Linked DNA regions of Orrella dioscoreae. The protein of the gene in region 1 interacts with the protein of each later gene in a pairwise test. Links are inferred from orthologs where the notes say so. Each region holds a gene or a part of one and is shown on either strand. Other genes may lie near its edges. The genes, in order: dnaQ and dnaE.

Region 1 (14,673 bases):
GTATAGGCGGCGAATCGTAGCGGAATCGGCTCAACCGCGCACCCCCGTGCCGGGCACGCGCAGGCGGCTGCCCACCTTCAGGGTGTTGCCCTTCAGGTTGTTCAGCGCGCGCAGGGCGTCCACGCTGGTGCCGTAACGGCGGGCCAGCGCGAACAGCGTGTCGCCGCTGCGCACGGTGTGGGTGCGCACGTTCGGCGTGGCGCGCGGGCCGCGGGCGGCCGGCGGGGTGGGCACCGCCGAACTCGGGCCGCCTTGCAGCGACGCCAGCTGGACGTCGCCGCTGGCCTTGCCGGGCACCAGCAGGGTCTGGTTGCGGGACACCGTGCGGGTGCGGCGGGGGATGTCGTTGACGTCGCGCAGGCGGGATTCGGTGATGCCGTGGCGCTTGGCGATGGCGGCCACCGATTCGCCGCGCTTGGCGTCATAGACCTTCCACGACGACAGGCTGCCCTTGTAGTTGCTGAGGTTGGTGTTGAAGACCTCCAGCTTGTCGCGCGGCAGCAGCAGCGTGGCTTCGTGGCGGCCCAGGATGATGGGGCGGTTGAACGAGGGGTTCAGCGCCTGGAACTCCTCCAGCGGCATCTCGGCCAGCCGGGCGGCCACCTCGATGTCGATGTCGCGGGTCTTCTTGACCGTGGCGAAATAGGGGATGTTCTCCACCGGGGGCAGCACTACCGCGTACTTCTGTGGGTTGGCGACGATGTTCTTGATGGCCTGCAGCTTGGGGACGTAGTTGCGGGTCTCGTCGGGCATCGTCAGCGACAGGTAGTCCGTCGGCATGCTGATGGCCGCGTTCTTGTCCATGGCGCGGCGCACCGAACCCTCGCCCCAGTTGTACGAGGCCAGCGCCAGGTACCAGTCACCCTGCATCTCGAACAGGTACTCCAGGTAGTCCAGGGCGGCGTTGGTCGACGCGATCGGGTCGCGGCGCTGGTCGCGCCACCAGTCCTGGGTCAGCTTGAAATGGGTGCCGGTGGAGGGGATGAACTGCCACAGGCCGGCGGCCTGGGCGCGCGAGTACGCGCCGGGGTTGTAGGCGCTTTCGACGAAGGGCAGCAGCGCCAGCTCGGTGGGCAGGCCGCGGCGGTTGATCTCGTCGACGATGTAATACAGGTATTTGCCCGCGCGCGAGGCCATGCGCTGCACGGCTTCGGGGTGGGCGGCGTAATAGTCCGTCCACTGGCGCGTCAGTTCCGTGTCCATGTTGGGCACGGCGAAGCCGCGGCGGATGCGGTCCCAGGCGTCGGCGGCGGGGCGGGTCAGGTCCACGGTGCGCGAGGTGTCGACGGCCACGTGGCGGTCGCGCGTCGCGCGTGCCTGGCCCGGCAGGGGTTGGACGCTGGTGGTGGCTTCGGTGGGCTGGCCGCTACGGTTGCCCTGCGTGCCGGCGCAGCCGGCCAGCAGGGCGAACAACAGGGCAAGCAGGGGGAAGAGCAGGAAGCGGGGCGAGTGTCGCGGGCAGTGCTGCAGTCCTTGAGGGTTCATCGGTCCTCTATCTGAATTCGTTCTTCCATTCGCGTAACGCGGCAAACACCTCCACCGGCCCGGCCAAGGAATGCCCGGCTTGCTGTTCGGCGGCTTGTGCAACGGTGTGCTGCGAGACGCGCAGGAACGGATTGGTGTCTCGTTCGAGCGCAAGGGAGGTGGGCACGGTGGGCAGGCCGCGATCGCGCAGATCGATGGCCTGCGCCTGCCATGTTTGCAGCGGACGGTTGTCCGGATCCACGGCGAGCGCCCAGCGCAGGTTTGCAAGAGTGTACTCGTGCGCGCAGCAAATGAGCGTTTCTTCGGGCAATTTCAGGAATTTCCCTAAGGAATCAAACATTTGGGCGGGCGTCCCTTCGAACAGCCGGCCACAGCCGCCGGCAAAAAGGGTGTCGCCACAGAAAACCACGGCCTGTCCGACCGCCTGGCCGGCATAGGCGATGTGCCCGGCGGTGTGGCCCGGCACGTCCAGGACCGTCAGGTCGATGCCCATTTCGGGGATCCACACGGTGTCGCCTTCGGCGAGCGCCTCGTCGCAGCGCGGCAGGCGTTCCCTTGCGGGTCCGTAGACCGGCGCGCCCGTCAGGCGGACCAGTTCCTCCACCCCGCCGACGTGATCATGGTGGTGGTGGGTGAGTAGAATGGCGCGCAAGCGCAGGCCTTCCGCCTGCAGCACGGCCGCCACGGGTTCGGCAACGCCCGGGTCCACCACCACGGCCTGGCCGTCCTGGCTGGCCAGCCAGATATAGTTATCGCTCAATGCCGGCAGGGGCCGCAGGCGGCTGGCGTGTGCATTCATAAGGACACCTGATCGCGTGGCTGAGGAAACGAGCATTGTAGAACTGGGGGACTGGTTCGACACCCCGCCTGGCCGCTACGTCCGGGCCTGGGAGCAGGCCCAGTTCGACGCCATCGTGGCTGATGTCTTTGGCTTCAATGCCTTGCAGGTCGGCCTGCCGAGCCTGGACCTGCTGCAGGCGAACCGCATGCCGTTCAAGGTATTCGTGGGCGACAGCCTGGCCAAGGCCGAACTGGCCAGCCAATGGCAGGCCCAGGTCGTGGCGCGCCCGGAAGCCCTCCCGTTCGAAAGCGACAGCATCGACCTGCTGGTGCTGCCGCACGCCTTCGAAAGCACCGACGAGCCGCATCGCGTGCTGCGCGAGGTCGAGCGGGTGCTGGTGCCCGAGGGCCGGGTGGTGGTGTCGGGTTTCAATCCCTGGAGCCTGTGGGGCTTGCGTGCCAACCTGCCCGGCATGCCGCCCTGGCTGCCGCATCCGCCGTCCGCGCAGGTGTCGCTGGCCCGGCTGAAAGACTGGTTCAAGCTGCTGTCCTTCGAGGTCGACCGCGGCCGTTTCGGCTGCTATGCCCCGGCCTGCATGACGGACGTCTGGCTGCGCCGCTGGGCCTTCATGGAAAAGGCCGGCGACCGCTGGTGGCCTGTCTGCGGGGCCACCTATGTGGTGTCGGCCGTCAAACGGGTGGCCGGGGCGCGTATCATCGGCGCCCCGTGGAAGAAACGCCGCCGCGCCCGCCGCGTGGCCGTGCCGGTGCCGCAAGGCTCGGGCGGCGCGCACCGCGCCCAGGCCGAGGCGGTTGGCCACACAGCAACAGGAATCAAGGAATGAGTGAAGACACCGTCGAGATCTGGACCGATGGCGCCTGCAAGGGCAATCCCGGTCCGGGCGGATGGGGGGCGCTGCTGCGCCAGGGCGCGCACCAGAAGGAAATGTGCGGCGGCGAACTGGGCACGACCAACAACCGCATGGAAATGATGGCCGTCATCGAGGCTCTGCGGGCGCTGAAGCGCCCCAGCCGCGTCATCATCCACACCGATTCGCAGTACGTCCAGAAGGGCATGACCGAGTGGCTGGCCAACTGGAAGCGCCGCGATTGGCGCACCGCCGACAAGAAACCGGTGAAGAACGCCGACCTCTGGCAGGCCATGGACGCCCTGGTGTCCACCCATACCGTCAGCTGGCAGTGGGTGAAGGGGCATGCGGGCGATCCGGGCAACGAGCGCGCGGATCAGTTGGCCAACCAGGGCGTGATCCTGGCCCAGCGCGCTGGCCGATAGCCATTTCAGTCGGTTGCAGGGGCGTCGGCCAGCGCTCCTACAGGGTTGGCCGCAGGGTGCGAGGGGTCATTTCAAGGTGATACAGTGGGACAGGCTCCACCCCCCCTCTCCCTTAGAACATGACGGCGCGGCCTCAATGCCTGGCTCCGCGCCGCACCCCCCTCAGTGCGCAGCATGAAGAAAGCTTTGCCTCTCGTGGCGGCAGTCGCCGTGGCGCTGGCCGCGGGCGTGGTCATCGGCCGCTGGTCGCCGCGCGCGCAGCCGCCTGTCGCCGCGCCCACCCTGCCGGCGGCGCCCGCCGCCCAGAAACTGGTGCCCGTGCGTACGGCCGCCGTCCAGTCGGTGGATTTCGCGCGCAGTCTTGCTGCCGTGGGCAGCCTGCGTTCGGACGAGTCGGTCATGCTGCGGCCCGAGGTGGCCGGCCGCATCGCCAGGCTGCCTTTCCAGGAAGGCCAGCCCGTCAAGCGCGGCCAGTTGCTGGTGCAACTGGACGACGCCGTGGCGCGGGCCGAGCTGGACCAGGCGCGCGCCAACCTGTCGCTGGCGCAAAGCCAGAACAAGCGCGCGTCCAGCCTGCAGGCCGAAGGTTTCATCAGCCAGCAGGCACGCGACGAGGCCGGCAGCAACCTCAAGGTCCAGCAGGCCGCCGTGGCCCTGGCCCAGGCACGCCTCGACAAGATGGCGATCCGGGCGCCGTTCGACGGCGTGGTCGGCCTGCGCGGCGTGTCGGTGGGCGATTACGTGGACGTCGGGCGTGACCTGGCGCCCCTGGAAACCATCGATCCACTGAAGGTCGATTTCCGCGTGCCCGAGCTGTACCTGGGCCGGGTGCGGGTCGGCCAGTCGCTCTCCTTGCATTTCGACGCGCTGCCGGGGCAGTCCAGCCCGGGCGAGGTCATCGCCGTCAGTCCGCTGGTCGACGCGGGCGGCCGTTCGGTGCTGTTGCGCGCCCAGGTGCCGAACCCGTCAGGCGCCTTGCGCCCGGGCATGTTCGCCCGCGTGCAGCTCATGGTCGAGAACACCCAGGCGCTCGTGGTGCCGGAAAGCGCGCTGTCGCCGTCGGGCGCGCAGCAGTTCGTCTACCGGGTCGCCAGCGGGCACGCCCAGCGGGTGCCGGTGGGCATCGGCGAGCGGCGCGAAGGCCGGGTCGAGATCCTGTCTGGCCTGGCCGCGGGCGAGCGCGTGGTGGTGGCAGGCCTGCAGCGCATCACCGATGGCGCACCGGTGACCGAGACGCCGGCCGCGCAGCCTGACGCGACCGCGCCCGACACGCCGGCGTCCACCGTGCCGGATCCGTCGCCGGCGTCCGACGCGCTGGTGCCCGAACCCGCCACATCCTGACTCGGGGGCGTCCGTGAAAATCTCCGAAGTCTGTGTCCGCCGGCCGGTCTTCGCGACGGTGCTGTCGCTGGTCATCGTCCTGATCGGTCTCATCTCCTATTCGCGCCTGACGGTGCGGGAATATCCCCGCATCGACGAGCCGGTGGTGTCGGTCGACACGACCTATACGGGCGCGTCGCCCGAGGTGATCGAGTCGCGCGTGACCAAGCCGCTGGAAGACCAGCTGGCCGGGATCGAGGGCGTGGACGTCATGACCTCGCGCAGCCGCGCCGAACGCAGCCAGATCAACGTCAAGTTCCATCTCAGCCGCGACCCCGACGCGGCGGCGGCCGAGGTGCGGGACAAGGTCTCGCGTGCGCGCCGCTTCCTGCCCGACGAAATCGACGAGCCCATCATCTCCAAGGTCGAGGCCGATTCCCAGCCCATCATCTACGTGGCGGTGGAGGCGGGGCAGAACAGCATCATCGAGGTCTCGGATTATCTGCACCGCTATGTGAAGACGCGGTTCTCGGTGCTGCCCGGCGCGGCCGAGGTGCGTGTCTTCGGCGAACGGCTGCCGGCCATGCGGGTGTACGTCGACCGCGAGAAGCTGGCCGGCTACACCCTGACCGTGCAGGACGTGGAAACCGCGCTGCGCGGGCAGAACGTCGAGATCCCGGCGGGCCGCATCGAAAGCGATGCGCGCGAATTCTCGGTGGTGGCGTCCACCGACTTGCAGACGGTGCCGCAGTTCGAGAACGTCATCATCGCCAACGTCAGCGGCTATCCGGTGCGGCTGCGCGATCTTGCGCGGGTGGAGATCGGCCCGGCCAGCGAACGCGTCACCTCGCGCTTCAACGGCCAGCTGGGCCTGAACATCGGCGTGACGCGGCAGTCCACGGCCAATCCGCTGGACCTGTCGCGAGCGGTGCGCGCCGAGGTGGACGTCCTGAATGAAAACCTGCCGCGCGGCATGCGGCTGTCGATCTCCTACGACACCTCCGTCTTCATCGAGCGCTCCATCCAGTCGGTCTACACCACCATCGCCGAGGCCGTCGTGCTGGTGGTGCTGGTCATCTTCTTCTTCCTGCGCAACGTGCGGGCCAGCCTGATTCCCATCGTGACGATTCCGGTGTCGCTGATCGGGGCGTGCTCGCTCATGTACCTGTTCGGTTTTTCCATCAACACGCTTACCTTGCTGGCGATGGTGCTGGCCATCGGGCTGGTGGTGGACGACGCCATCGTGGTGCTGGAGAACGTCTACCGGCACATCGAGAACGGCGTGCCCAGGGTGCATGCGGCCATCCAGGGCACGAAGGAAATCGGTTTCGCCGTGGTGGCCATGACGCTGACACTGGTGGCGGTGTACGCGCCGCTGGCCTTCGCCACGGGCCGGACGGGGCGGCTCTTCATCGAGTTCGCGCTGGCGCTGGCGGGCGCGGTGCTGGTGTCGGGCTTCGTGGCGCTTACGCTCACGCCCATGATGTGCGCCATGCTGCTGCGCCACCAGCCCAGCCATGGCCGCGTCTACAACACGATCGAATCCTGGCTGGAAGGGCTGAACCGGATCTATCGCCGTGCCTTGTCGGCGGCCCTGGCGCACCGTGCCGTCATCCTGCTGGCGGGCCTGCTGGTGGCCGGCGGCGGCGCGGCGCTGTTCTCGGTGGTGAAGTCCGAGCTGGCGCCCATCGAGGACCGCGGCGTCATCTTCGGCATCGTCACCGCGCCGGAAGGGGCGACGCTGGACTACACGTTGAAGAACGTGATGGAGATCGAGCGCCTGTACGCGCAGATCCCCGAGATGCAAGGCAGCCAGATCACGGCGGGTTTCCCCACCGTGACCGACAGCCGCGCCATCCTGCGCCTGAAGCCCTGGGAAGAACGCACGCGCACGCAGCAGGAAATCGCGCAGTCGCTGCAGCCCGCGTTCAGCAAGCTGCCGGGCATCCGCGCCTTCCCCAGCAACCCGCCGTCCTTCGGCCAGCGCGCCACCTCCAAGCCGGTGGAGTTCATGATCATGAGCCAGGCGTCCTATCCGGACCTGGCCAAGATCGTCGACGCCTACATCGCCGAGCTGGAGAAGTATCCCGGCCTGGAAAACCTGGATTCGGACCTGCGCCTGAACACGCCCGAGCTGCGCGTGGAGGTGGACCGCGAAAAGCTGTCCGACGTCGGCGTGGACGTGGACACCGTGGGCCGCACGCTGGAAACCATGCTGGGCGGGCGCCAGGTCACCCGCTACAAGGACGAGGGCGAGCAATACGACGTGATCGTGCAGGTGACGCCGCGCGACCGCAGCACGCCCAACGACATCGCCGACATCTATGTGCAGGCCCGCGACGGCAGCATGGTGCGGCTGGACAACGTGGTGCGGATCCGCGAAAGCGTGTCGCCGCAGTCGCTGAACCACTTCAACCGCCTGCGGGCGGTCAAGGTCGAGGCCTCGGTGGCGCCGGGCTACGCGCTGGGCGAGGTGCTGGCGCACATGGAAACCGTGGCAGGCCAGGTGCTGCCCCAGGCCGTGCGCACCGACCTGGACGGCCAGTCGCGTGAATTCCGCGACTCGTCGGGCAGCATCATGCTGGTCTTCGGCATGGCGCTGGCCTTCATCTACCTGGTGCTGGCCGCCCAGTTCGAGAGCTGGCGGCATCCCTTCACCATCATGCTGTCGGTGCCGCTGGCCATGACAGGCGCCATGCTGGCCTTGTGGCTGACGGGGGGCACGCTGTCCATCTATAGCCAGATCGGCCTCATCACGCTGGTCGGCCTCATTACCAAGCACGGGATCCTCATCGTGGAATTCGCCAACCAGCTGCGCGAGGAAGGCAAGGAACTGGTCGAGGCCGTGGTCGAGGCCAGCGTGCTGCGCCTGCGTCCCATCCTGATGACCACGGGCGCCATGGTGCTGGGCGCGGTGCCGCTGGCGCTGGCCTCGGGCGCGGGTGCCGAATCACGTCGCCAGATCGGCTGGGTGCTGGTGGGCGGGCTGTCTCTGGGTACACTGCTTACCTTGTTCGTGGTGCCGGTGGTCTACACCCTGATCGCCCACGCGCGGAAACACGCCGATGCCGAGCCGGGCCATGCCCCGGCCGCCGGCCTGCCCCACGCCCACCCCACGAAATAGCCGCAACACATCAAGGCACTATGCGCTGGATCATTCTCGATACCGAAACCACGGGCCTGGAGCCCTCCCAAGGCCACCGCGTCATTGAAATCGGCGCGGTGGAGCTGGAGAACCGCAACGTCACCGGCCGCCATTTCCACGTCTACCTGAACCCGGACCGCGACAGCGACCCGGGCGCACTGGCCGTCCACGGCCTGACCACCGAGTTCCTGTCCGACAAGCCGCGCTTCGAGGACGTCGCGCAGGACTTCGTGGACTACATCGCCGGCGGCGAGCTCATCATCCACAACGCGTCGTTCGACACGCGCTTCCTGGACGCCGAACTGGCCCGCGTGGGGCGTCCGCCGCTGGCGCAGTTGTGCACCGCCATCACCGACAGCCTGATGGTGGCGCGCGAGATGCACCCGGGCAAGCGCAACTCGCTGGACTCGCTGTGCGAGCGCTATGGCATTTCCAACGCGCACCGCACGCTGCACGGCGCCTTGCTGGACTCGCAACTGCTGGCAGAAGTGTGGCTGGCCATGACGCGCGGCCAGGATGGCCTGCTGATCGATGCGCCTGAACCCGCGCGCGGCACCGGCGACGGCCTGGTGGTGGGGGGCTTCGATGCGTCCGTGCTGACGGTGTTGCGGGCATCGGAAACGGAAATGGCCGCGCACGGCGAATACCTGGAAGCGCTGGACAAGGCCAGCGGCGGGCCGTGCCTGTGGCGCAAGCTGGACACGCCTGCCGCCCCGGCGGAAGGCACAGCCGCCTGATCGGCGCGTGGACGCTTGCATGGTAAAAATCGACGTGCTATAGTTCCGCTTCTTTGGGCGGTTAGCTCAGTGGTAGAGCACTGCCTTCACACGGCAGGGGTCACTGGTTCGAACCCAGTACCGCCCACCAAAGAAATTCCAGAGAAGCAAGGGCTTACGCGTCAGCGGGAAGCCCTTTTTCTTTGGGTGGTCAAAAAGTACTCAAAAGCTGATTTTGTCGCTTTGGTACTTCACGGACATGACCCTTCATGGGTTCGGCAGCCGCTCATAGGTCCGATTCTGGTAGCACGCCTCCTCGGTGTTGTGCCTTTCCCGATTCTCGTAAAGCTCGCCCGCCTGTAGCAGGATCGCGGCATGGACCGTTGCGGGTACTCCGCATAAAGGCTTCTCGGGCCACTCAGCGCATGGCCGCGATGCAATCCTGGGCGGGTTTGAGCAGTGGCCAGAACACTCGGCGGGAAGCTACTGTAATCCGGCGTTTCAGGGCAAATTCGACTGGGCTAAGATCGGTTCTCCCCTTTTCCTGCCTCGTTTGATGATGACGCTACGCTATACCGCGATCTGTCTCAATCTTGTCGCCGTCTATGGTGTGTCCATGCCGCTACCAAGCCATGCCGCTGGCACTGGCGGAAATGGTGACCCCATGTACGCTGCGCAAGGCGGCGCGAATGCTTCATTGCCCGCAGGATTCGCTGGTGGAGGTAACGCCGGCCAGGCCGGTACCGGCTGGGGCGCGACCGGAGGGCACGGTGGTGGGGGACAAGCGGGGGCCTCGGGAAGCTTGCAAAACGGTGATGGGGGGGCAGGTCTGCTTTATCGGCTTGGACCGTACACGACGATCGCTGCGAGTTACGAAAGTGGCGGCGGCGGTGGCGGCGGTGGAACCGTGGTCCTGACTGGCAGTGGCAATCAGGGCACTGCCAGGGGGGGCACCGGCGGCAATGCTTTGGTACTTACTGGCGCGGGCGGCGAAGGCCGCACGTCTTCCAATGCCGCCGTACTTGTAGGTGGCGGTGGTGGAGGCGGTGGCAGCGTTGTTCAGGACGAGGCCGGTCTGTCGGATACCTGGCGCGTCAAGGGAGGCGAGGGGGGCGCCGCCGTGAGGTGGGTTAACGGGTTGGCCAGCTTCGTGAATACGGGCTCGCTCTGGGGGGGCGCAGGTGGCGGTGGCGGTGCTGTGGGGGAGCGCTACGACGCATCCGTCGCTTTTGCCGGTGACGGTGGCGATGGCGGGGCCGGGCTGCTCATGTCCGGCACGCAGCAGCGCTTCGTCAATCGGGGGGAGGTCTATGGCGGCAATGCTGGGGCAGGCATTGTCAGCGGCGCTGGGGGCCGGGCTGTGCAACTCGATGGCCACGATTCGGAAATCGTGCAGGATGGCCGGATGGAAGCGGGCCGCGACGCTTTCGGCAATCACCAAGATGCCATCATGATCGCAGGCACGGGCAATACGCTGACCTTGATGGCGCATTCCAGCACCGTCGGCAACGTGCGCTATAGCGGCAGTGGCAACCGGCTGCGCATAGACGGCGGCGGCACGGCGAGCGCCACGATGGATGGCGACCTGGATATGGGTACCGACAACACATTCAGTGTGCGCGCTACGCCCGCCGCGCTCGACCGGCTGGATGTGACGGGCCGAGCCGATGTATCCGGTGCCGATTTCTTTCTTGAAGCGGCGCCGGGTGCGTATGGGGCCGGTTACAGCCAGATTGTGCTGCGTGCCGACCAGACTTTCGATGGCACGCGTTTTCGCCATGCGTCGAGCAATTTTGCCTACCTGTCGTTCGAGCTCGTCTATTCGGACGATGACCGGGAGTTGATGGTCAAGCTGCATCGTACGGTCACGCCGGGTGGTCCTGAGCCGGGTGGCCCCGAGCCGGGCGGCGACACCGAGCCGGGAGGTCCTACCGAGCCGGGTGGCCATATCGTGCGCTTTGCCGATCGGGTAAGCGGAGGCAACGCGCGTGCTGTCGCCGACGCGACCGAGATACTGGGCGCGGGCCACGCCGTCTACGACGCGGCCATCACTTTGCCGGAAGGTGCCCCACAGGGTTTTTTCTCCGCACTGTCGGGCGAGGCTCATGCGAGCGTGGCCTCCGGCCTGGCCAACCTGACCCATGTGGTGAGCACGGTGCCTCTCAACCATCTTCGCGGCAACCTCAGCGCCGGTATGGCACCGGGCGCGCCGACCGCGGCGGTGGGCCTGAGCGACGCAGCGTCATCGTCCTCCAGCTTGCCGTCGTCGCTGGCCCGGCCGGCCTGGGCCCAGGTCGTGGGCAACTGGCAGCGCACAGGCGCCACCGGTAATACCCAGGCCATGCGCCAGCGCACCGGCGGTCTCTTCGTGGGTGCTGATCATGCGATGGGCGCGGGCTGGCGGTTGGGCGGGGCGTTGGGCTACACGGACTCGACGCTGACCGTTGGCGGCCTTGCAAGCCGCGCCGATGTGTCGAGTTATAGCGCCATTGTCTACGGCGGCAAGGCGTTCCCGCTAGGCGCCAGCACGTTCAACCTGATGGCGGGAGCCTCATATACCTGGCACGACATTGATGCCGAGCGCCGTATCGGTGCCGGCGGCCTGAACCAGCAACTCAAGGCCGATTACCGCGCCAGCACCACGCAGTTGTTCGGTGAGGTGGGTTACGCCGTTGCCGTGACGAGCGATCTTGCGCTGGAACCCTACGCCGGACTGGGTTGGGCCCAGCATCGCACGCGTGGCTTTTCGGAATCGGGTGGCAATGCGGCACTGTCGGGCGAGGCGATGCGCAACGATTCCAGCAAAGTCACGCTGGGCCTGCGCGCGCGGCAGAACGTCGACTTGGGAAGCATGGCAACCACCTTGAGTGCGGGACTGGGCTGGCGCCACGCATTGGGTGGCATCCGGCCTGAAAGCCGGTTGGCCTTCGACGCGGGCGAGTCCTTCACCGTCACCGGCGCGCCGATCGCGCGTGATGCGGCATTGGTGACGGTGGGCGTCGACGCGGAGATAGCGCGTGGCGCGTCGTTGGGCATGTCGTATGGCGGGCAGTTCGGTGGCAGCAGCCGGGACCAGACCGCTGCGCTCAATCTTCGTTGGCGTTTCTGACGGACCGACACGCCGGGATCCTGATCGTTATCCCGCTAACGCTTCAATCCTGGGAATTCCTCATCACTTGAGGCCCACATCAAGCCGACAGCGCTTTTCAAACCCTATGTTGCGCTGGATTTCCAGGATGGAGAACCCCGGCTGTGCCTGCATACGAGCGGAGCGGATGCACAACCCATCTATCCCACTATCCCCGTGCAGACGGCGTACGCGCAGGAGCGTTATGTTGAGACGTACATCGGCGCGCCATGACCTTCCAGACGTTCAAGCGAGAATGTCGCAGGGGCTGACCAGGAGGGAGCGCTGACGCCCGCCGATTGGCCTAGCGGCTGCGCCGCAGCCGCCCCTGCTCGGCCTGGTTCAGGCGCCGGGCTTCCTCTTCGGCGTATTCCCGTTCGCCCTTCTCATACGACCCTTCGTACATGCAGCTGCTGCGGTTCCAGCGGCAGTCGTTGCTGCGTTCCCCTTCGCCGCCACCCATCAGCGAGCAACCCGAAACCAGCGCGACCAGGCCCAGCGTGACACCACAGCGGTTCAACAAATGCATCGATACGTTCCTTGTCTGAAGAGGGTTGCGAAATGAGGCGTGCCGGGGGCCATAGTAAACCCAGGAACGCCAAGGCCCCCAGCCGGTGCGCGAGCGCGCGCACCGGCTGGGGGCCCCGGGGAAAAGACCCGGGTATCAGCTCTGCACGTACACCACGTGGCTGTGCGTGTACTCATACAGCCCGTGCTTGCCGTCAGCCCCACCCACGCCGGACTTTCGCACCCCCGCGTGGAAGCCCTGCATGGCTTCGAAGTTTTCGCGGTTGACGTAGGTCTCGCCGAAGTCGATCTCGCGGATGGCGTGCATGGCCTTGGACAGGTCGCGGGTATAGATCGACGACGTCAGGCCGTACTCGCAGTCGTTGGCCAGCGCGATGGCCTCGTCCAGGTCGTCGACGATCTGGATCGGCAGCACAGGGCCGAATATCTCCTTGCGCATGATCTCCATGTCGGCGCGGCAGTTCGCCAGCACGGTAGGCTGGAAGTGGAAGCCCTGGCCCAGGTCGGCAACCCCGCCGCCCGTGACGACCTGCGCGCCATCGGCCACCGCCTGCCGCACCTTGGCTGCCACGCCATCCAGGCCCTTGCGGTTGACCAGCGGCCCCATTTCCACGTCGGCCTGCGCCAGCGGGTCGCCGTAGCGCGTGGCGGCCATGGCCTGGGCGATGCGGGCGGTGAATGCCTCGGCCACGCCGCGCTCGACGTACACGCGTTCCGCGCAATTGCACACCTGGCCGGTGTTGATGATGCGCGAGTCGCGGATGGCCTTCACGGCCAGGTCCAGGTCGGCGTCGGCCAGCACGATGGCCGGCGCCTTGCCGCCCAGCTCAAGATTGAGCTTGGTGATGTGCGGCGCGGCGGCTGCCGCGATGCGCTCGCCGGTGGCGACGCTGCCGGTGAAGCTGATCATGTCGACGCCGGCATGCGCCGACAGCGCGCCGCCCGTGGCGCCCTGGCCGTAGACCACGTTGAAGACGCCCTTGGGCAGGCCCACCTGGTCCAGCAGCTCGGTGAACGCATGGCAATTGATGGGCGTTTCCTCGCTGGGCTTGATGACGATGGTGTTGCCGGTGAGCAGCGCCGGCGCCATCTTGCGCGCGATCAGGAAGAAGGGGAAGTTCCACGGCAGGATGCCCGCCACCACGCCCATGGGCTTGCGCAGCAGCAGGATCATTTCATTGGCGCGGTCGCTGGTGATGACCTCGCCTTCGATGCGTCGCGCCCACTCGGCCATGTAGTCCAGGTAATCCGCCGTGAAGTTCACTTCGACTTCCGCCAGGCCCAGGATCTTGCCCTGTTCCTGCGTGATGGTGCGAGCGATGCGGGCGGCATGCTCGCGCAGCTTGGCGGCGACGCCGCGCAGGTAGCCGGCGCGCTGGATTGCCGGCAGGCGCGACCAGGCCTTCTGGGCGCCGCGTGCGGCGGCAATGGCCGCGTCGACGTCGGCCTGGTCGGACTGGGGCGAGCGTGCCAGCACGTCGCCGGTGGCGGGGTTGCTGACATCGTGCAGCGTGCTGCTGTCCTGGAAGGCGCCGTTGATGTAGTTGCGCAGGACGGGAAGGGTCTTGCTCATGCGGGTCTGTCTCCTGTTTGGGGTCTCAGGCCGAGCTACGGTCGGGGGAACATGATGGCAGGGATGCGATGTTCAGTACACGCCGCCCGGCGCCTTGCTGGCGCCGGCATCGTCGCGGTAGCGCGCGAGGTTGGCCTGGGCGGCCTGGCGCAGCAGGCTGATGTCGATGCCCACCGCCACGAACTGGCAGCCCCAATCCAGGTAGCGGCGCGCGTCTTCCTCGCGCGGCGCAAGGATGCCGCAGGCCTTGCCTTGCGCACGGGTGGCGTCGATGGCCTGGCGGATGGCGTCCTGGACCTCGGGCTGGCTGGCGTCGCCGGCGTGGCCCAGGCCGGTGGACAGGTCCGCGGGCCCGATGAAGACAGCGTCCACGCCCTCGACCGCCGCGATGGCCGCCGCGTTCTGCACGCCCAGGCGCGATTCGATCTGCACGATCAGGCACAGTTCCTGGTGCGCGTTGCGGATGTAGTCCGGCACGGCGTCCCAGCGCGTGGCGCGCGTCAGGCCGCCACCCACGCCGCGGATGCCGTGAGGCGGGTAGCGCATGGCCTGCACCAGCGCGGCCGCCTGTTCGGCGGTCTCCACCATCGGCACCATCAGTGTCTGGGCGCCCACGTCCAGCAATTGCTTGATGAGCACGGGATCGCCCGTGACCGGCCGCACCACAGGCTGGCTGCCGTAAGCCGCCATGGCCTGCAACTGGCC
Region 2 (15,995 bases), 2.0 Mb from region 1 along the record:
GTGGTGGCCGGCGAACTCATGGAAACCTCGCGGCTGTACGCGCGCTGCGTGGCGCGCATCGAGCCCGTGTGGCTCGAGCGCGTGGCTTCGCACCTGATCCGCCGCGCCCATGCCGACCCGCGCTGGGAGCGCAAGGCCGGGCAGGTGGTGGCCAACGAGCGCGGCACCTTGTATGGCCTGCCGGTCTACAGCGGCCGGCGCATCCACTATGGCCGCGTGAATCCCGGGCACGCCCGCGAGCTTTTCATCCGCCAGGCGCTGGTGCCGGGCGACATCGACACGCGCCTGCCCTTCGTGGCGCAGAACCGCAAGCTGATCGCGCAGATCGAGAAGCTGGAGCACCAGACGCGCCGTCCCGATATCCTGGTCGACGACACGCTGATCTTCGCCTTCTACGACAAGCTGCTGCCTGAGGACATCAGCCAGACCGCCACGCTGGAAGCCTGGTACGCCAAGCTCGACAAGGCGGGCGCGCAAGCCCTGTTGCTCACGCGCGATGCGCTGATGCGCCACGAGGCGGCGGGCGTCACCACCGAGGTCTTCCCGAAGAAGGTGGAATGGCAGGGCGTCGCGATGGCGCTCGACTATCACTTCGAGCCCGGCTCGCCGCGCGACGGCGTGACCTTGTCCGTGCCGCTCTTCGCGCTCAACCAGATCGACGCGCAGCGCTGCGAGTGGCTGGTGCCCGGCATGCTGAAGGAAAAGGTGCAGTTGCTGCTGAAGTCCCTGCCGCAGAAGCTGCGTCGCCACTGCGTGCCCTTGCCGGACTACGCCTCGGGTTTCTACGACCGCTGGTTCGAGCGCCTGGACGACCCGCAGATGGGCCTGGTCGAGGGCATCATCGCCGACATGTGGGAGCAGGTGCAGATCCGGCCGCAACTGGCGGACTTCAAGCTCGAGACGCTGCCCGCCCACCTGTTCATGAACTTCAAGGTCATCGACGAGCATGGCCGCATGCTGGAGGCGGGCCGGAACCTGGCGCAGCTGAAAGCGGGGCTGGGCCGCCAGGCCCAGGTCACCTTCCAGCAGATGGCCGCGCGCGATGCGGGCGTGGCCCAGGCGCTGTCGCACGAGAACCTGAGCGACTGGACCTTCGGCGCCTTGCCCGAGCTGCTGGAAATCCAGCGCAAGGGGCAATCCTTCGTGGGGTATCCGGCGCTGGTCGATCGGGGCACGCATTGCGACCTGGACGTCTATGACGATCCCGAGGAGGCGCGGCGGCACCATCGCGCGGGCCTCTTGCGGCTTTTCAAGCTGGGCCTGCGCGAGCAGGTCAAGTTCCTGGAAAAGAACCTGCACGACCTGACCAAGACCAGCATGCTCTTCATGCCGCTGGGCACCCTGGAAGAACTGCGCGACCAGATCGTCGACAGCGCCATCGGCCAGGCCTGCCTGGCCGAACCCTGGCCGGTGGACGCCGAGGCCTTCGCGGCGCGGCGCGCCGAAGGCAAGGGCCGGCTGGGGCTGCTGGCGCAGGAAGCCGCGCGGCTGGCCGCGACGGTGCTCACCGAATGGGCGGCGGCGCAGCGCAAACTGCCGCAGGCCAAGGGGCATGCCGCGGCGCATGCCGACATCCAGCAGCAACTGGGGGCGCTGGTCACGCGCTGGTTCATCCGCGACACGCCGCAGGCGCAGCTGGCGCATTTCCCGCGTTACCTGAAGGCGGTCAGCGCCCGCATCGACAAGCTGCGCGCCGATCCCGCCCGCGATGCCCGCATCATGCAGGAGATGGCGCCGCTGCTGACGCTCTACCAACGCGCCCGTGCAGCACGCAAGGGCGCGCCCGACGCCGGCCTGGACGAGTTCCGCTGGCTGCTGGAGGAGCTGCGCGTCGCGCTTTTCGCCCAGGAGTTGCGCACGCCCATGCCCGTGTCGGTCAAGCGCCTGCAGAAGAGTTGGGAAGCCATGCAGCGCTGACGGGCGCTGCCGCCCGCGCCCGAGCGTCGCCACGCGATGGCGCCGGCTCGGGCGCGAAGCCCCTGATGGCGACAGGACATTCATCGCAATTTCAACTGCTGCACTGCACAATACCAGCTTCGCACGTCCCGCGCGGGGCAGGGGAGCGCTTTTGCCGTGTCCGCCGCCCCGCAAGGCAGGCTGTTTCCCGGGCAGCGTGCCGGGACGGCCAGCAACACTCGAGGACACATGGATTTCAGTATCAAGGACAACGACGCCGGTGACGGCGTCGCACAGGAACCCGCCCGCCCACCCAAAGGCGGCAGCGTCGGACGCGCCGTGGTCGCCATGGCCATCGGCGGTTTCGGCATCGGCACGGGTGAGTTCGTCATCATGGGGCTGTTGCCCGAAGTCGCGCAGGACATCGGCATCACGATCCCCCAAGCCGGCCACGTCATCAGCGCCTATGCCCTGGGCGTGGTGATCGGCGCGCCGCTGCTGGCGGTGCTGGCGGCGGGCTGGCCGCGCCGCCGCCTGCTGGTGGCGCTCATGATCTTCTACGCGCTGGGCAATTTCGCCAGCGCGATGGCGCCCAGCTACCTGACGCTGAACCTGCTGCGTTTCGTCGCCGGCCTGCCGCACGGCACCTATTTCGGCGTCGCCGCGCTGGTGGCGGCGTCGCTGGTCGAACCCTGGCGGCGCGCCCAGGCGGTCGGCTGGGTCATGCTCGGGCTGACGACGGCGACGCTGGTGGGGGTGCCCATCGCCACCTGGCTGGGTGAAGTCTTCGGCTGGCGCGCGGCCTTCGCGCTGGTGGGCGTCATCAGCGTGCTGGCAGCCGTGATGGTCCAGCGCGAAGTGCCCGACCAGCCCGCGGACCATCGCGCCAGCCCCATGCGCGAGCTGGGCGCGCTGCGCCGCAAGCAGGTCTGGCTGACCCTGGGCATCGGCGCCATCGGCCTGGGCGGCCTGTTCTCGGTCTTCAGCTACATCAAGCCCACGCTCATCGAGGTCGCGGGCATGAATGCCTCGCTGGTGCCCGCGGTGCTGGCGCTCTTCGGCTGTGGGATGATCGTCGGCAACCTGGCGGGGTCCCGCCTGGCCGACAAGGCCTTGATCCCCACCATCGGCGGCCTGCTGGTCTGGGCGTTCGTGGTGCTGGGCGCCTTCGTGTTCACGGCGCACCATCCCTGGCTGGCCGCCATCAACGTCTTCCTGGTGGGCACCATCGTGGCCATGGGCCCGACGCTGCAGATCCGCCTGATGGACGTCGCGGGCGATGCGCAGACCCTGGCCGCCGCGCTCAATCATTCCGCCTTCAACATGGCCAACGCGCTGGGGGCCTGGCTGGGCGGCCTGTCCATCGCCGCTGGAATGGGCTATCCGTCCACCGGCTGGGTGGGCGCCCTGCTGGCGGTGGCGGGCTTGGGCGTCTTCGCCTGGTCGGTCAGCGCGGCGCGCAAGGAAAAGGCTGCAGCGGCCTGAGCGGCAGCGGGCCTTGCAGGGCCGGGCCACCGCGTGCCCGCGTCCCGCAATGAAAAACGCCCCCGCGGCAGCCTGCCGGCGGGGGCGTTTTCTTGCCTGTGGGCCTACAGCGCGATGAAGCCGATCACCACCAGCGCGATTAGGCCCCACTTGGTGGCCTTGTAGACCGTCTTGTTCCACTTCTTGAACGTACGGCGCTTCTGGTCGATGCGGTAGTGCAGGTGCGTCAGGCGGTTGATGGCGCCCGTCTTGTCGCCGCTTTCGTTGGGCGAGCTGGCCGCCGACATCACCGCCTTGCCGAACCAGCGGTTCAGCGCGCCGACCCAGCCCCAGCGCACGGGACGCTCGATGTCGCAGAAGAGGATGATGCGGTTCTGCTCGGTGCCGTTCAGCGCCGAGTGGATGTAGGTTTCGTCGAACACCACGCTGTCGCCGTCGCGCCAGCTGTAGCGCTCGCCGTCGACCTCGATGTAGCAGCGGTCGTCGTTGGGCGTGACCAGGCCCAGGTGGTAACGCAGCGATCCGGCATAGGGGTCGCGGTGCGCATTGAGCTTGCCGCCGGGCGGCAGCTGGGCAAACATCGCCGCCTTGACGGAGGGCAATTGGCGCAGTAGCGCCACGGTGCGCGGGCACAGGGCTTCCGCGGAAGGGTGGCGAGCGTCATACCACTTCAGGTAGAAGCGCTTCCAGCCGTACTTGAAGAAGGAGTTGAAGCCGATGTCGTCGTGCTTCTCCGCCGCCTTGATGTGCTGCGCCTCGGCCATGGCCAGGGCTTCCTCCCGGATCATTTCCCAGTTGTCGTCCAGCACCTTCAGGTCGGGCATGTCGGCCGGCGCCACGTAGGGCGTGGTCGGCACCTTGGAATTGAGCACCATCAAGGCATTGATGGGCGCCAGCAACGCCGAATGATCCAGCAACTGCCGCACGAAGGGCAGGCGCACGCGCCCACGCAGGTGGCCATACAGGATGGCGGCCAGCCAGATTCCGGGAATCAGCCATTTCATATCGTGAAAACCTTCCGTAACGTCCTAGTGGCACCGTGCCGGCGCTTGGGGGCCTGGGCGCGTGGGTACAATTCCGTCCATGTCAGAATCCGCAACGCCCCCTTCCTTCGTCCATCTGCGCGTCCATTCCGAGTTTTCGGTGGTGGACGGCATCGTCCGTATTTCCGATCTGGTCAAGCAGGCCGCCCGCCTTGGGCAGCCGGCCGTGGCGCTGACCGACCTCGCCAACCTGTTCGGATTGATCAAGTTCTACAAGGCGGCCCGCGGGGCAGGCATCAAGCCGATCGCGGGCTGCGACCTGTGGCTGACCAACGAGGATGACCGGGACAAGCCTTTCCGCATCCTGTTGCTGGTCGCCAGCCGCGAGGGCTATCTTAACCTGTGCGCCCTGCTGACCCAGGCCTGGCTGACCAACCAGCATCGCGGCCGGGCCGAGCTGCGCCGCGAATGGCTGCAAGGCCAGGCCGGCCTCATCATGCTGTCCGGCGGCCGGGCGGGCGACATCGGCCAGGCGCTGGAAGCCGGCAACATGGCCACCGCGCAGGTCCTGGCGCGCCAGTGGGCGCAAACCTTCCCCGGCAGTTTCTACATCGAGCTGCAGCGTTCGGGCCACGACGGCGACGAAGCCTATGTCCAGGCCGCCATGCGGCTGGCGGGCGAGTGCGGCCTGCCGGTGGTCGCCACGCACCCTGTGCAGTTCCTGTCCCGCGAAGAGTTCCGCGCCCACGAGGCGCGCGTCTGTATCGCGGAAGGCGAAATCCTCAGCAACCCGCGCCGCGCGCGCCGCCACACCGAAGACCAGTACCTGCTGGACTCGGCGGAAATGGCCCGCCGGTTCGCCGACGTGCCGTCGGCGCTGGCCAACAGCGTCGAGATCGCCAAGCGCTGCAACCTGACGCTGGTGCTGGGCAAGCCCCAGTTGCCCAATTTCCCCACGCCGGAAGGCGTGACGCTGGACGATTACCTGGTGCAGCTGTCGCGCGAGGGCCTGGAAGTGCGCCTGGCGCAGCTGTTCGCGGAAGCGGCCGAGCGCGACGCCAAGCGACCGGAATACCTGGCGCGGCTGGACTGGGAGTGCAAGACCATCATCCAGATGGGCTTCCCGGGCTACTTCCTGATCGTGGCCGACTTCATCAACTGGGGCAAGAACAATGGCGTGCCCGTGGGGCCGGGCCGGGGCTCGGGCGCGGGCTCGCTGGTGGCCTACGCCTTGGGCATCACCGACCTCGATCCCATCCGCTATGACTTGCTGTTCGAGCGCTTCCTGAATCCGGAGCGGGTGTCCATGCCCGACTTCGATATCGACTTCTGCCAGGACAACCGCGAACGCGTCATCGACTACGTCAAGCAGAAATACGGGCGCGAGGCCGTCAGCCAGATCGCCACTTTCGGTACGCTGGGCGCCAAGGCCGTGGTCCGCGACGCAGGCCGCGTGCTGGACATGCCCTACACCATGTGCGACCAGCTCTCGAAGCTGATCCCCTTCAATCCCGCCGATCCGTGGACCCTGGAGCGCACGCTGGCCAACGAGCCTGCCTTCAAGGAGCGCTACGAGCAGGAGGAAGAGGTGCGGGCGCTGGTCGACCTGGCCAAGCCGCTCGAGGGCTTGACCCGCAACATCGGCATGCACGCGGGCGGCGTGCTGATCGCGCCCGGCAAGCTCACCGATTTCTGCCCGCTGTATTGCCAGCAAGGCCAGGAAAACAGCGCGGTCTCGCAGTACGACAAGGATGACGTCGAAGCTGCCGGCCTGGTGAAGTTCGACTTCCTGGGCCTGCGCAACCTGACCATCCTGGATTGGGCCGTGCGTTTCGTGCGCCGCTTCAATGCGGACAAGCGCGACTTCGACGTCATGGCGCTGGCGCTCGATGATCCGGCCGCCTACAAGGTGCTGTGCGACGCGAACACCACCGCGGTGTTCCAGCTGGAATCGCGCGGCATGAAGGAACTGCTGAAGAAGCTGCGGCCCAGCACGTTCGAAGACGTCATCGCCGTGCTGGCGCTCTACCGCCCGGGTCCGCTGGAGTCGGGCATGGTGGACGACTTCGTCAACCGCAAGCACGGCCGCGCCGCGGTGGATTACTTCCACCCGGACCTGGAAGGGACGTTGAAGAGCACCTACGGGGTCATCGTCTACCAGGAACAGGTGATGCTGATCTCGCAGATCTTCGGCGGCTACTCGCTGGGCGGCGCCGACCTGCTGCGCCGCGCCATGGGCAAGAAAAAGCCCGAGGAAATGGCCAAGCACCGCGAGCTGTTCCAGAAGGGCGCGCAGGACAAGGGCCATGACCCCGACCTGGCCGTCCAGCTCTTCGACCTGATGGAGAAGTTCGCCGGCTACGGCTTCAACAAGTCGCACTCGGCCGCCTACGCGCTCATCTCGTATCACACCGCCTGGCTCAAGGCCTACCACCCGACCGAGTTCCTGGCCGCCACGCTGTCCTCCGACATGGACGACACCGACAAGGTCCAGACCTTCTGGAAGGATGCGCTGGCCAACGGCATCACCGTGCTGCCGCCCGACGTCAACCATTCGAACTACCGCTTCGAACCGGTGGAGGACGCGCACACCGCCCAGGGCCTGCCGCCGCGCACCATGCGCTATGGCCTGGGCGCGGTCAAGGGCACGGGCCAGGCCGCGGTGGAAGACATCCTGCGCGCGCGGGAGGAGGGCGGTCCGTTCAAGGACCTGTTCGATTTCTGCCGGCGCATCGACCGTCATTCGGTCAACCGCCGCACCATCGAGGCGCTGATCCGCGCCGGTGCCTTCGACACCATCCTGGCCAACCGGGCCGCCTTGCTGGCCTCGGTGCCCACGGCGATGGAAGCGGCCGAGCAGGCCGCGCGCAGCGCCAACCAGGTCTCGCTCTTCGGTGACTTCGGCGACGACGGCACGGACGTGGTGGCGGGGCAGCTGGCCAAGGTCCAGCCCTGGGACCTGCGCACCCAGCTGTCCGAGGAAAAGGCCGCGCTGGGCTTCTTCTTCAGCGGCCACCTGTTCGACGCCTGGCGCGACGAGGTCCGCCGCTTCGTGCCCACGCCGCTCGCGCGCCTGGAACCCGCACGCGAGCTGCAATGGATGGCGGGCGTGCTGGCCGGCGTGCGCACCATGATGACCCGCCGCGGCAAGATGCTGTTCGCGGTGCTGGACGACGGCTCCTCCCAGGTCGAGATCTCGGTCTTCAACGAGCTGTTCGAGCAGAACAAGACCCGCCTGCGTGAAGACCAGTTGCTGATCGTGCAGGGCAAGATCAGCAATGATGAATACTCCGGCGGCATGCGCATCGTGGCCGACACGCTGCACGACCTGCAGCTGGCGCGCGAGGCGCGGGCGCGGTCCCTGCGCATCACGCTCAATGGCAACGCCGACGCCGCCGAGCTGCGCCGCCTGCTGAACCCCTTCCGCGCCGAACCCGAGAATGGTTTCCCGGGAACGCCGGTGGAAATCTATTACGCGCGGGATGACGCATGCGGGCTGCTTCGCCTGGGCGAGGAGTGGCGCGTGCGGATGTCCGAGACGCTGATCGACCAGCTCAACGCCTGGACCCAGCCTTATCCTGTCGAGATCAACTACTGATGGATCGCGCTTCCATGCCTCGCGTCTCGGTCATCATCATCACCAAGAACGAGTCGGCCCACATCCAGGCATGCCTGGAGAGCGTCGCCTTCGCCGACGAGGTGGTGGTGCTGGACTCGGGCAGCACGGACGATACCCGTGACCTCGCGCTGGCCTGGGGCGCCCGGGTCGAGCAATCACCGGATTGGCCGGGTTTCGGCCCGCAGAAGAACCGCGCGCTCGATCTGGCGACAGGTGACTGGGTGCTCTCGCTGGACGCCGACGAGCGGGTCCCGCCCGAATTGGCAGAGGAAATTCTCGCGGTCATCGCTTCCCCCCAGCACGACGCCTATGACGTGGCGCGTCTGTCCGAGCTGTGCGGGCGTCCCATCCGCCACAGCGGCTGGTGGCCGGATTACGTGCTGCGCCTCTTCAGGCGCGGAACGGCCCGCTTCACCGAGGCCGCCGTGCACGAAAAGGTCGTGCCGCAAGGCAGCGTCGGCAAGCTCAGGCATCATCTGCTGCATTTCCCCTACGCCGACCTGGAAGCGTTGATCGCCAAGAACAACCGCTACTCCTCCGATGCCGCCGCGCAGATGCACGCGCGGGGCAAGCGCACCACGCCGCTGGGCATGCTGGGCCACGGCATCTGGACCTTCATCCGTATCTATTTCCTCCGGCGGGGCTTCCTGGATGGCCGCCAAGGCTTGGTGCTGGCGCTGTTCGCCGCGTCGGGCAGCATCTTCCGCTATGCGAAACTGCTGCTCTGGGACGAAACCCGCGGGAAAGGGTAGGCGACGGGCGCCGGCTATATCGGCGCCGTCGCGCGTTCCAGCTCGCTCAGCCAGCGTATCGCGTGTTCCCGGCTGCCGCCGCACATGTCTTCGGAGGGCTGGAGGCCGCCACAGAAAGCCGGCCGCTCTGGTTGCCCGAAGATGCGGCACCGGTGATCCTCCGCCAGCTGGATGCAAGGCACACCCGCTGGCTTGCCCTGGGGCATGCCAGGTATCGCGCTGGTGATCGACGGCGCCGTGCAACAGGCGCCGCAATCGGGCCGACAGGCCATGCCCATCAGACCCACCCGCGCAGCCAATACACCAGCAGGCCCGCATACTCCTTGATGATCGAGCGGCTGGCGTCCATCGTCCGCTCATCGGGCCACCACGGCGAGAACGCCGGGTCTTCGGGGCGGACGATCTGGGGGGCGGCCGGCGCCGCGGTGGCGGCGATGCCTTGCTTGCGGAAGGCCGCCATGGCGCGCGGCATGTGCAGCGCGGAGGTCACCACCAGCACCGTGCGGATGTTCTGGCCACGCAGGTGTTCTTCGGTGCGCTCGGCGTTCTCATAGGTGTTGCGGCTTGCGTTTTCCAGCACCAGCGCGGCATCCGGCACGCCCATCTGCTTGAGCGAATGCGCCATGCCCTGGGCTTCGCTGACGTCGCCTTCCAGCGCGCCCCCCGACAACACGATACGCGGTGCGCGGCCCGCGTGGTACAGCTCGGCTGCCCGGCCGATGCGGGTCACCCGCTTGGCGGGGTCGATGGGCTCGAACCAGTTCGCGCGATTGCCCGCCGTATGGCCGCCCAGCACCACGATGGCGTCCGCCTGCTGCACCTGGCCGGGCGGCAGGAAGGCATAGGTGCGCTCCAGCGCGCCGCCCAATGCCAGCGAGGTCGCGGGCAGGGACCAGGCCAGCGACCACGACAGCGCCAGCACCAGCACCGTCGCGGCCAGGCGCCGCCAGCGCAACAGCGCGAGCACGGCAGCCAGCACCAGCAGTGCCACGCTCAGGTTGATGGGGACGATGAGGGAGGTCAGCATGCTGGAGACGGAGGGCATCGATACTCAGGTCAGGGACGAATGACGGAAACGAGCTCAGACTGTACACGGTCGAGCACGGACTCGGCGCTGGGCCAGGCGTTATCGGCGCCCAGGCAGATCGCAGTCTGCGACCAGGGCCCGGTACGGGCCGGGTCGGTCACGCCAAAGAGCGTGACCTGGCGCGCGCCCGTGGCGCTGGCCACGTGCGAGACGCCCGAGTCGTTGCAGACCACCAGGCTGGCGGCCTGGGTGAGGGCGGCGAAAGCGCCCAGCGACAACGGCGGCAGCACCTGTGCCGTCGGGGCGTTGCGCTGCGCCTCCTCCAGTTCGGCCGGGGGCGGGCACATCAGGACGGTCCGGCCGGCGGCCTGCAGGTCCTGCGCCAACTGGGCGAAGCCTGGCCACACCTTCACCCGGCCACGGTGCAGGCCGGTAGCCGTGGGGGCGATCAGGACGAAGTCCTTGCCGTGCAGGCCGGCTGCCGCGAGGGCGGCATGGGCTTCTTCCTGGTGTTGCCGGGTCAAGGGCAGCGTCAGGCCAGGTTCGGGCTGCGCCGGGCCGGCGGGTAGCTGCCAGGCCTGCAGCGCCAGGCGGGTCAGGCGGTACCACGATTCCACGGCGTGCAGCCGCTCGCGTGATTTGGCCTGGGGCCAGCGCAGCAGCAGGGATCGCCCGTCATCCCGGTACCCGGCGCAGCGTATGCCAGCCAGGCGGAAAACGGCGGCGCTGGACAGCGAGTCCGGCAGGAGCAGTCCCGCCACCTCGGTAGTCCGGACGCCTTGCCCGGAAAAATGTTCGCGCACGCCGCGGCGGTCATCGCCCAGCCGTCCCGTCATGGGGATGAATCCCGCCAGCGGCAGACCCGCCAACAGGCCGCGCGCCCACGGCCGGGCGCAGACGTGCACGGGCAGCCCGGTTTCGAGCAGGCGCGCCAGCGAGGGCAGGCTCATGCAGACATCCCCCACCCAGTTGGGCAGGCGGACCAATAGATGGGACGGAAAGGCCATGAAAGTGATGAGCGTGTCTGACGGCGGAGGCCGGACGCTACCAGGAAGTCCTGGATGCGCCCGATAGGGATCGATGTCGCAGGCGGAGGGGGCGGCAGGCGGCAGGCGCCAGCCCGCAGCCGCGTGCGACGGGGCAATCATAAACGCAAGCGTGCCGCGCCTGCCGGCGCGGATCCGGCAGGCAAGGGCGTCGCACTGGGTACAATCCGTGCAGGATTCCACAGAAAAAGCGAGTGTCTTTCCCATGTCAGCCCCACGTTATGCCGCGGCCGGCTCCCAACCCGTCAAGTCAGAGCTGTGGCGGCGGGTCTATACCCGGGTCGGCGGCTATTGGAAGGGTTTGCTGCTGGCCATCCTGCTGATGGCCGGCGCGGCGGCCACGCAGCCCACCCTGGCGGTCATCATGAAGCCGCTGCTGGACGACGGTTTCGCCGGCACCAAGCCGCATTATGTCTGGGCCATCCCCCTGGCGGTCGTGGGCCTCATCTTCATCCGCGGCGTGTGCAATTTCTTCAGCGACTATCTGCTCGCCTGGGTCGCGAACAACGTCTTGCTCGGCATGCGCAAGGACATGTTCGACCGCTTGCTGGGCCTGCCCGACGCCGAGTTCAAGCGCGGCGACTCCGGCCGGCTGCTCAACCGCTTCACCATCGATGCCGGCAACGTCACCGGCTATGCCACGGACGTCCTCACGGTGCTGGTGCGCGAAACGCTGGTCGTGTGCGCGCTCATCGTCGTGCTGCTCTACATGTCGTGGAAGCTCACGCTCATCGTCATCTTCATGCTGCCGGTTTCCGTGCTGGTGGCGCGCACCTTCATCAAGCGCCTGCGCCGCATCAACCGCGACACCGTCAACATGAACGCCGAGCTGACCCGCGTGGTCAGCGAAGGCATCGACGGCCAGCGCGTCATCAAGCTCTTCGACGGCTACGAAAACGAAAGCAAGCGTTTTGGCTATGTCAGTGGTCGCCTGCGCCGTTTCGCCATGCGCTCGGCCACCGCCGATGCCGCCATGACGCCGCTCACCCAGATCTGCATCGCCATCTCGGTGGCGGCCGTGATCGCGGTGGCGCTCGGCGAGGCCTCGTCGGGCACCCTCACCGCGGGCGGCTTCGCGGCGTTCATGGCCGCGCTGGCGCAGATCTTCGATCCCATCAAGCGCCTGACCAATATCGCGGGCAAGATGCAGAAGATGCTGGTGGCCGCGGAAAGCGTCTTCTCGCTGATCGATGAGCAGCAGGAGTCCGACAAGGGCACGGCGCATTTCCAGGGGCCCGTGCAGGGGCGCATCGCCTTTCGTGGCGTCTCGCATCGCTTCCCGGATTCGCAGCGCGACACGCTCAGCGACATCGAGTTGCTGGTGGAGCCCGGCCAGACCGTCGCCCTGGTGGGCAGGTCGGGCAGCGGCAAGACCACCCTCGTCAACATGATTCCGCGCTTCGTCTCGCCCACGGGCGGACAGATCCTCATCGATGGCCACGACATCGAGGCGCTCGCGCTGCGCGACCTGCGCGCCCAGCTGTCGCTGGTCAGCCAGGACGTGGTGCTCTTCGATGACACCATCGGCGCCAACGTCGGCTACGGCGCCTTGCACGATGCCAGCGAGGAAGAGATTCGGCGGGCGCTGGCCGACGCCAACCTGCTGGACTTCGTCGATTCGCTGCCCGACGGGCTGAATACCCAGGTGGGCGAGAACGCCGCCCGCATGTCCGGCGGCCAGCGCCAGCGCCTGGCCATCGCCCGCGCGCTCATCAAGAATGCCCCCGTCCTGATCCTGGACGAGGCGACCTCGGCCCTGGACAACGAGTCCGAGCGCCAGGTGCAGATCTCGCTGGAGCGTCTCATGCAGGGCCGCACCACCCTGGTCATCGCGCACCGCCTGTCCACCGTGCAGAAAGCCGACATCATCGTCGTGCTGGACGCGGGCCGGATCGTCGAGCAGGGGCGCCACGCCGACCTGCTGGCGGCCAACGGGCTGTATGCCTCGCTGTATGCGATGCAGTTCCAGGAGGATTGAAGGCGTGGATGCGACGAGGGTGGCGGATCCACAGTCCGCCGCGCCTCTCGTCGGCGACAAAGAAAAGGCCGGGATCTCCCGGCCTTTTCGTTGGTGATTGCGCCTATCGGGATGTCACTGCGCGCCAGGCGGCGTGAACTTCAATCCCACGGCGATCCGGTTCCAGGCATTGATCAGCCCCACTGCCGCCGTCAGGAAGGCCACCTCCGACTCGGAGAATTGCTCGCGCACCTGCGCGTACAAGGCATCCTCGGCGCCCTGGTCCTTGCGGGTCAGCGCTTCGGTCCAGGCCAGGGCGGCCCGCTCCCGCGCCGTGAACACGGACGAATCCTGCCACGCCGCCAACTGATCCTGCTGCGCCAGTCCCACGCCGGCGCCGCGCGCCACGTTCAGGTGGAACTGCAGGCAGAAGGCGCAGCCATTGATTTGCGAGGCGCGCAGCTTCACCAGTTCAGTCAGCGTCTTTTCCAGCCCCGAGGCATCGATGGCCTTGCTGAGCGCGATCAGGGCGGCGTTCGCATCGGGCGCGAGCTGGGCAAAGGCGGCGCGCTCCAGGCGCGGGGTGGGCGGCGTGATGGCCATGCGGTCTCCGGGGGATGCAAGGTAAACAGGGTGAAAACAAGCAGGGTGCGCGGCGGGGCCGCCTACATCAGGATCAGGTCGTACTGTTCCTGGTGGTAGCTGGCCTCGACTTCCAGTGAAATCGGCTTGCCGACGAAATCCCCCAGCATGGCCAGGTGCTGGCTTTCCTCTTCCAGGAAGAGGTCGACCACATCCTGCGAGGCCAATATCCGGAATTCGCGCGGATTGAATTGCCGCGCCTCGCGCAGCACTTCCCGCAGGATCTCATAGCAGACGGTGCGCGCCGTGCGGACCGTGCCGCGTGCCTGGCAGGTCGGGCAGGGCTCGCACAACTGGTGCGCAAGGGAATCGCGCGTGCGCTTGCGCGTCATTTCCACCAGGCCGAGCTGGGTGAAACCGTTCACCGTCATGCGCGTGCGGTCATGCGACAAGGCCTTGCGCAGTTCGGCCAGCACGGTGTCCCGGTGCGCGTGATCCTCCATGTCGATGAAGTCCAGGATCACGATGCCGCCCAGGTTGCGCAGACGCAGCTGGCGGGCAATGGCCTGGGCCGCCTCCAGGTTGGTCTTGAAGATCGTGTCGTCGAAATTGCGCCCGCCCACGAAGCCGCCGGTATTCACGTCCACCGTCGTCAATGCTTCGGTCTGGTCGATGATGAGATAGCCGCCGGACTTCAGGTCCACGCGCCGCGACAGCGCGCGCGCGATCTCGTCATCCACGTTGGCCGTGTCGAACAGGGGCCGCTCGCCGCTGTAGTGCCCGATGCGCTCCGCGACGGAAGGCGTATACAGGCGCGCCCACTCCACCATTGCGGTCGTCGTGGTGCGCGAATCGACCAGGATCTTGCCGGTGTGGGGGCCGACCATGTCGCGCAGGACGCGTTGCGCCAGCGACAGGTCACGGTGCAGCACCGAGGGGGCAGGCAGGCTGCGGGCACTGGCCTGGACGCTGGCCCACAGCTTGCGCAGGTATTCCAGGTCGGCCAGCAGCTCCTCGTCCGTGGCGCCTTCGGCCTGCGTGCGCACGATGAAGCCGCCTTTCTCTTCGGCGGGAATGAGGGCCTGCAGCCGCTCGCGCAGGCGATTGCGCTCGGCGTCGCCGTCGATTTTCTGCGAGATGCCGATATGCGGGTCATGCGGCAGGTGCACCAGCATGCGCCCTGCCATGCTGATCTGGGTGGACAGCCGGGCGCCCTTGGTGCCCAGCGGATCCTTGATCACCTGCACCATGAGGGTCTGCCCCTCGAAGAGCAGCTTCTCTATAGGAGTGGGCGGTGTTCCCTGGGCGCGCTCGCTGCGGTTTTCTCGCAGGTCGGCAATGTGCATGAAGGCGGCGCGCTCCAGGCCGATATCCACGAAGGCGCTCTGCATGCCGGGCAGCACCCGCACGACGCGCCCCAGGTGGATGTTGCCGACATGACCGCGCTGGATGCTGCGTTCGACGTGCAATTCCTGCACGGCTCCTTGTTCCACCAGGGCTACCCGGGTCTCGAAGGGGGTGACATTGATCAGGATGTCTTCAGTCATGGTGGTGCTGCGATGCTGCATATATATAGGGAAGCACGTGCCAGGCGCGTGCGCACAGGCATCCATCATGACATCTATTGGCCTTGCGGACCGATGCCTTCCTGGGAGAACGGGGGTTTCCCCCTGGGGACGGCAGGGACGGCGGACAAGAATTTCCTCTTTTTTGGTGTTTGACTTGCAAAGTGCAAAAAAAGGGTGCTATAGTTCGCCCCCTCGCAACACGACACGCAAGTTGTTCTGCAACAAAAGTGTGGTTGTTGGGGGTGAGGTGGGTGGGGTGCTTAAGCGAAAACGCGGTGCGCCACACAAACTAAAAAAGTTGTGTTATAGTTTCGGGCTCGGCAACACGAACTGATTAAGGGTTAACCCTGATGAGTTCGGCGAGTCGGGAAGCGAGAAGAAGCGAGGCGGCGTAAGCCAAATCGATTTTTCGGGAAGTCAGTGGTTGGCGTTGTTAGGCTTAAGTCAAAACGCAAACGACTTGACAAACGAAAAAAACTGCTTCATAATCTCGTTTCTCTGCTGCTGAAACAGCAAGCGACGCGAAAGTAGCGCTACTGAGTCAGAAGCGAAGTTGATAGCAGTAACGACCGCAAGGTCACCGTTCTTTAACAACTAAACAGCCGATAAGTGTGGGCGCTTGGAATGAGTGCGCGTGCCAACGATTCAGCTTGCTGGATTGGTGGCTAGCCAACTAAATCAAGTGCTCACTTAATGAAGTAAGGTTTTTTAAACCTCACTTCCTTTGAGTAGCAGCGACGTATGACCGGCCTTCTTCGGAGGGTTGTTAATACGGAAATTACAGAGATTGAACTGAAGAGTTTGATCCTGGCTCAGATTGAACGCTAGCGGGATGCTTTACACATGCAAGTCGAACGGCAGCACGGACTTCGGTCTGGTGGCGAGTGGCGAACGGGTGAGTAATGTATCGGAACGTGCCCAGTAGCGGGGGATAACTACGCGAAAGCGTAGCTAATACCGCATACGCCCTACGGGGGAAAGGGGGGGATCGCAAGACCTCTCACTATTGGAGCGGCCGATATCGGATTAGCTAGTTGGTGGGGTAAAGGCCTACCAAGGCAACGATCCGTAGCTGGTTTG

What was found.
Region 2: the proteins of dnaQ (region 1) and dnaE interact in binary tests that used the Escherichia coli proteins (3 or more experiments, as listed by UniProt). The link is inferred for Orrella dioscoreae from one-to-one orthologs.

Annotation. Positions count from the first base shown.
Region 1 is NZ_LT907988.1:3,745,879-3,760,551, reverse strand. What follows is about bases 7,125-9,892. They hold dnaQ (DNA polymerase III subunit epsilon), read left to right. Parts: upstream 7,125-8,023; coding sequence 8,024-8,761; downstream 8,762-9,892. Other genes in these bases: ODI_RS17375 (autotransporter family protein), read left to right, coding at 9,297-9,892; ODI_RS17390 (efflux RND transporter permease subunit), read left to right, coding at 7,125-8,003. Also shown: ODI_RS17415 (transglycosylase SLT domain-containing protein), read right to left, coding at 31-1,485; gloB (hydroxyacylglutathione hydrolase), read right to left, coding at 1,493-2,284; ODI_RS17405 (class I SAM-dependent methyltransferase), read left to right, coding at 2,301-3,110; rnhA (ribonuclease HI), read left to right, coding at 3,107-3,559; ODI_RS17395 (efflux RND transporter periplasmic adaptor subunit), read left to right, coding at 3,734-4,900; more of ODI_RS17390, read left to right, coding at 4,914-7,124; more of ODI_RS17375, read left to right, coding at 9,893-11,849; ODI_RS17370 (hypothetical protein), read right to left, coding at 12,172-12,396; aldA (aldehyde dehydrogenase), read right to left, coding at 12,532-13,968; ODI_RS17360 (aldolase/citrate lyase family protein), read right to left, coding at 14,041-14,673. UniProt on the Escherichia coli protein: DNA polymerase III is a complex, multichain enzyme responsible for most of the replicative synthesis in bacteria. The epsilon subunit contain the editing function and is a proofreading 3'-5' exonuclease.
Region 2 is NZ_LT907988.1:1,765,631-1,781,625, forward strand. Bases 4,073-8,162 are described here. They hold dnaE (DNA polymerase III subunit alpha), read left to right. Parts: upstream 4,073-4,464; coding sequence 4,465-7,962; downstream 7,963-8,162. Other genes in these bases: lpxO (lipid A hydroxylase LpxO), read right to left, coding at 4,073-4,385; ODI_RS08255 (glycosyltransferase family 2 protein), read left to right, coding at 7,977-8,162. Outside these bases: ATP-dependent RNA helicase HrpA, read left to right, coding at 1-1,917; ODI_RS08240 (MFS transporter), read left to right, coding at 2,245-3,381; more of lpxO, read right to left, coding at 3,486-4,072; more of ODI_RS08255, read left to right, coding at 8,163-8,735; ODI_RS08260 (YkgJ family cysteine cluster protein), read right to left, coding at 8,750-9,007; ODI_RS08265 (YdcF family protein), read right to left, coding at 9,013-9,780; ODI_RS08270 (glycosyltransferase family 9 protein), read right to left, coding at 9,792-10,769; lipid A export permease/ATP-binding protein MsbA, read left to right, coding at 11,014-12,786; ODI_RS08280 (carboxymuconolactone decarboxylase family protein), read right to left, coding at 12,901-13,368; rng (ribonuclease G), read right to left, coding at 13,431-14,894. UniProt on the Escherichia coli protein: DNA polymerase III is a complex, multichain enzyme responsible for most of the replicative synthesis in bacteria. This DNA polymerase also exhibits 3' to 5' exonuclease activity. The alpha chain is the DNA polymerase catalytic subunit.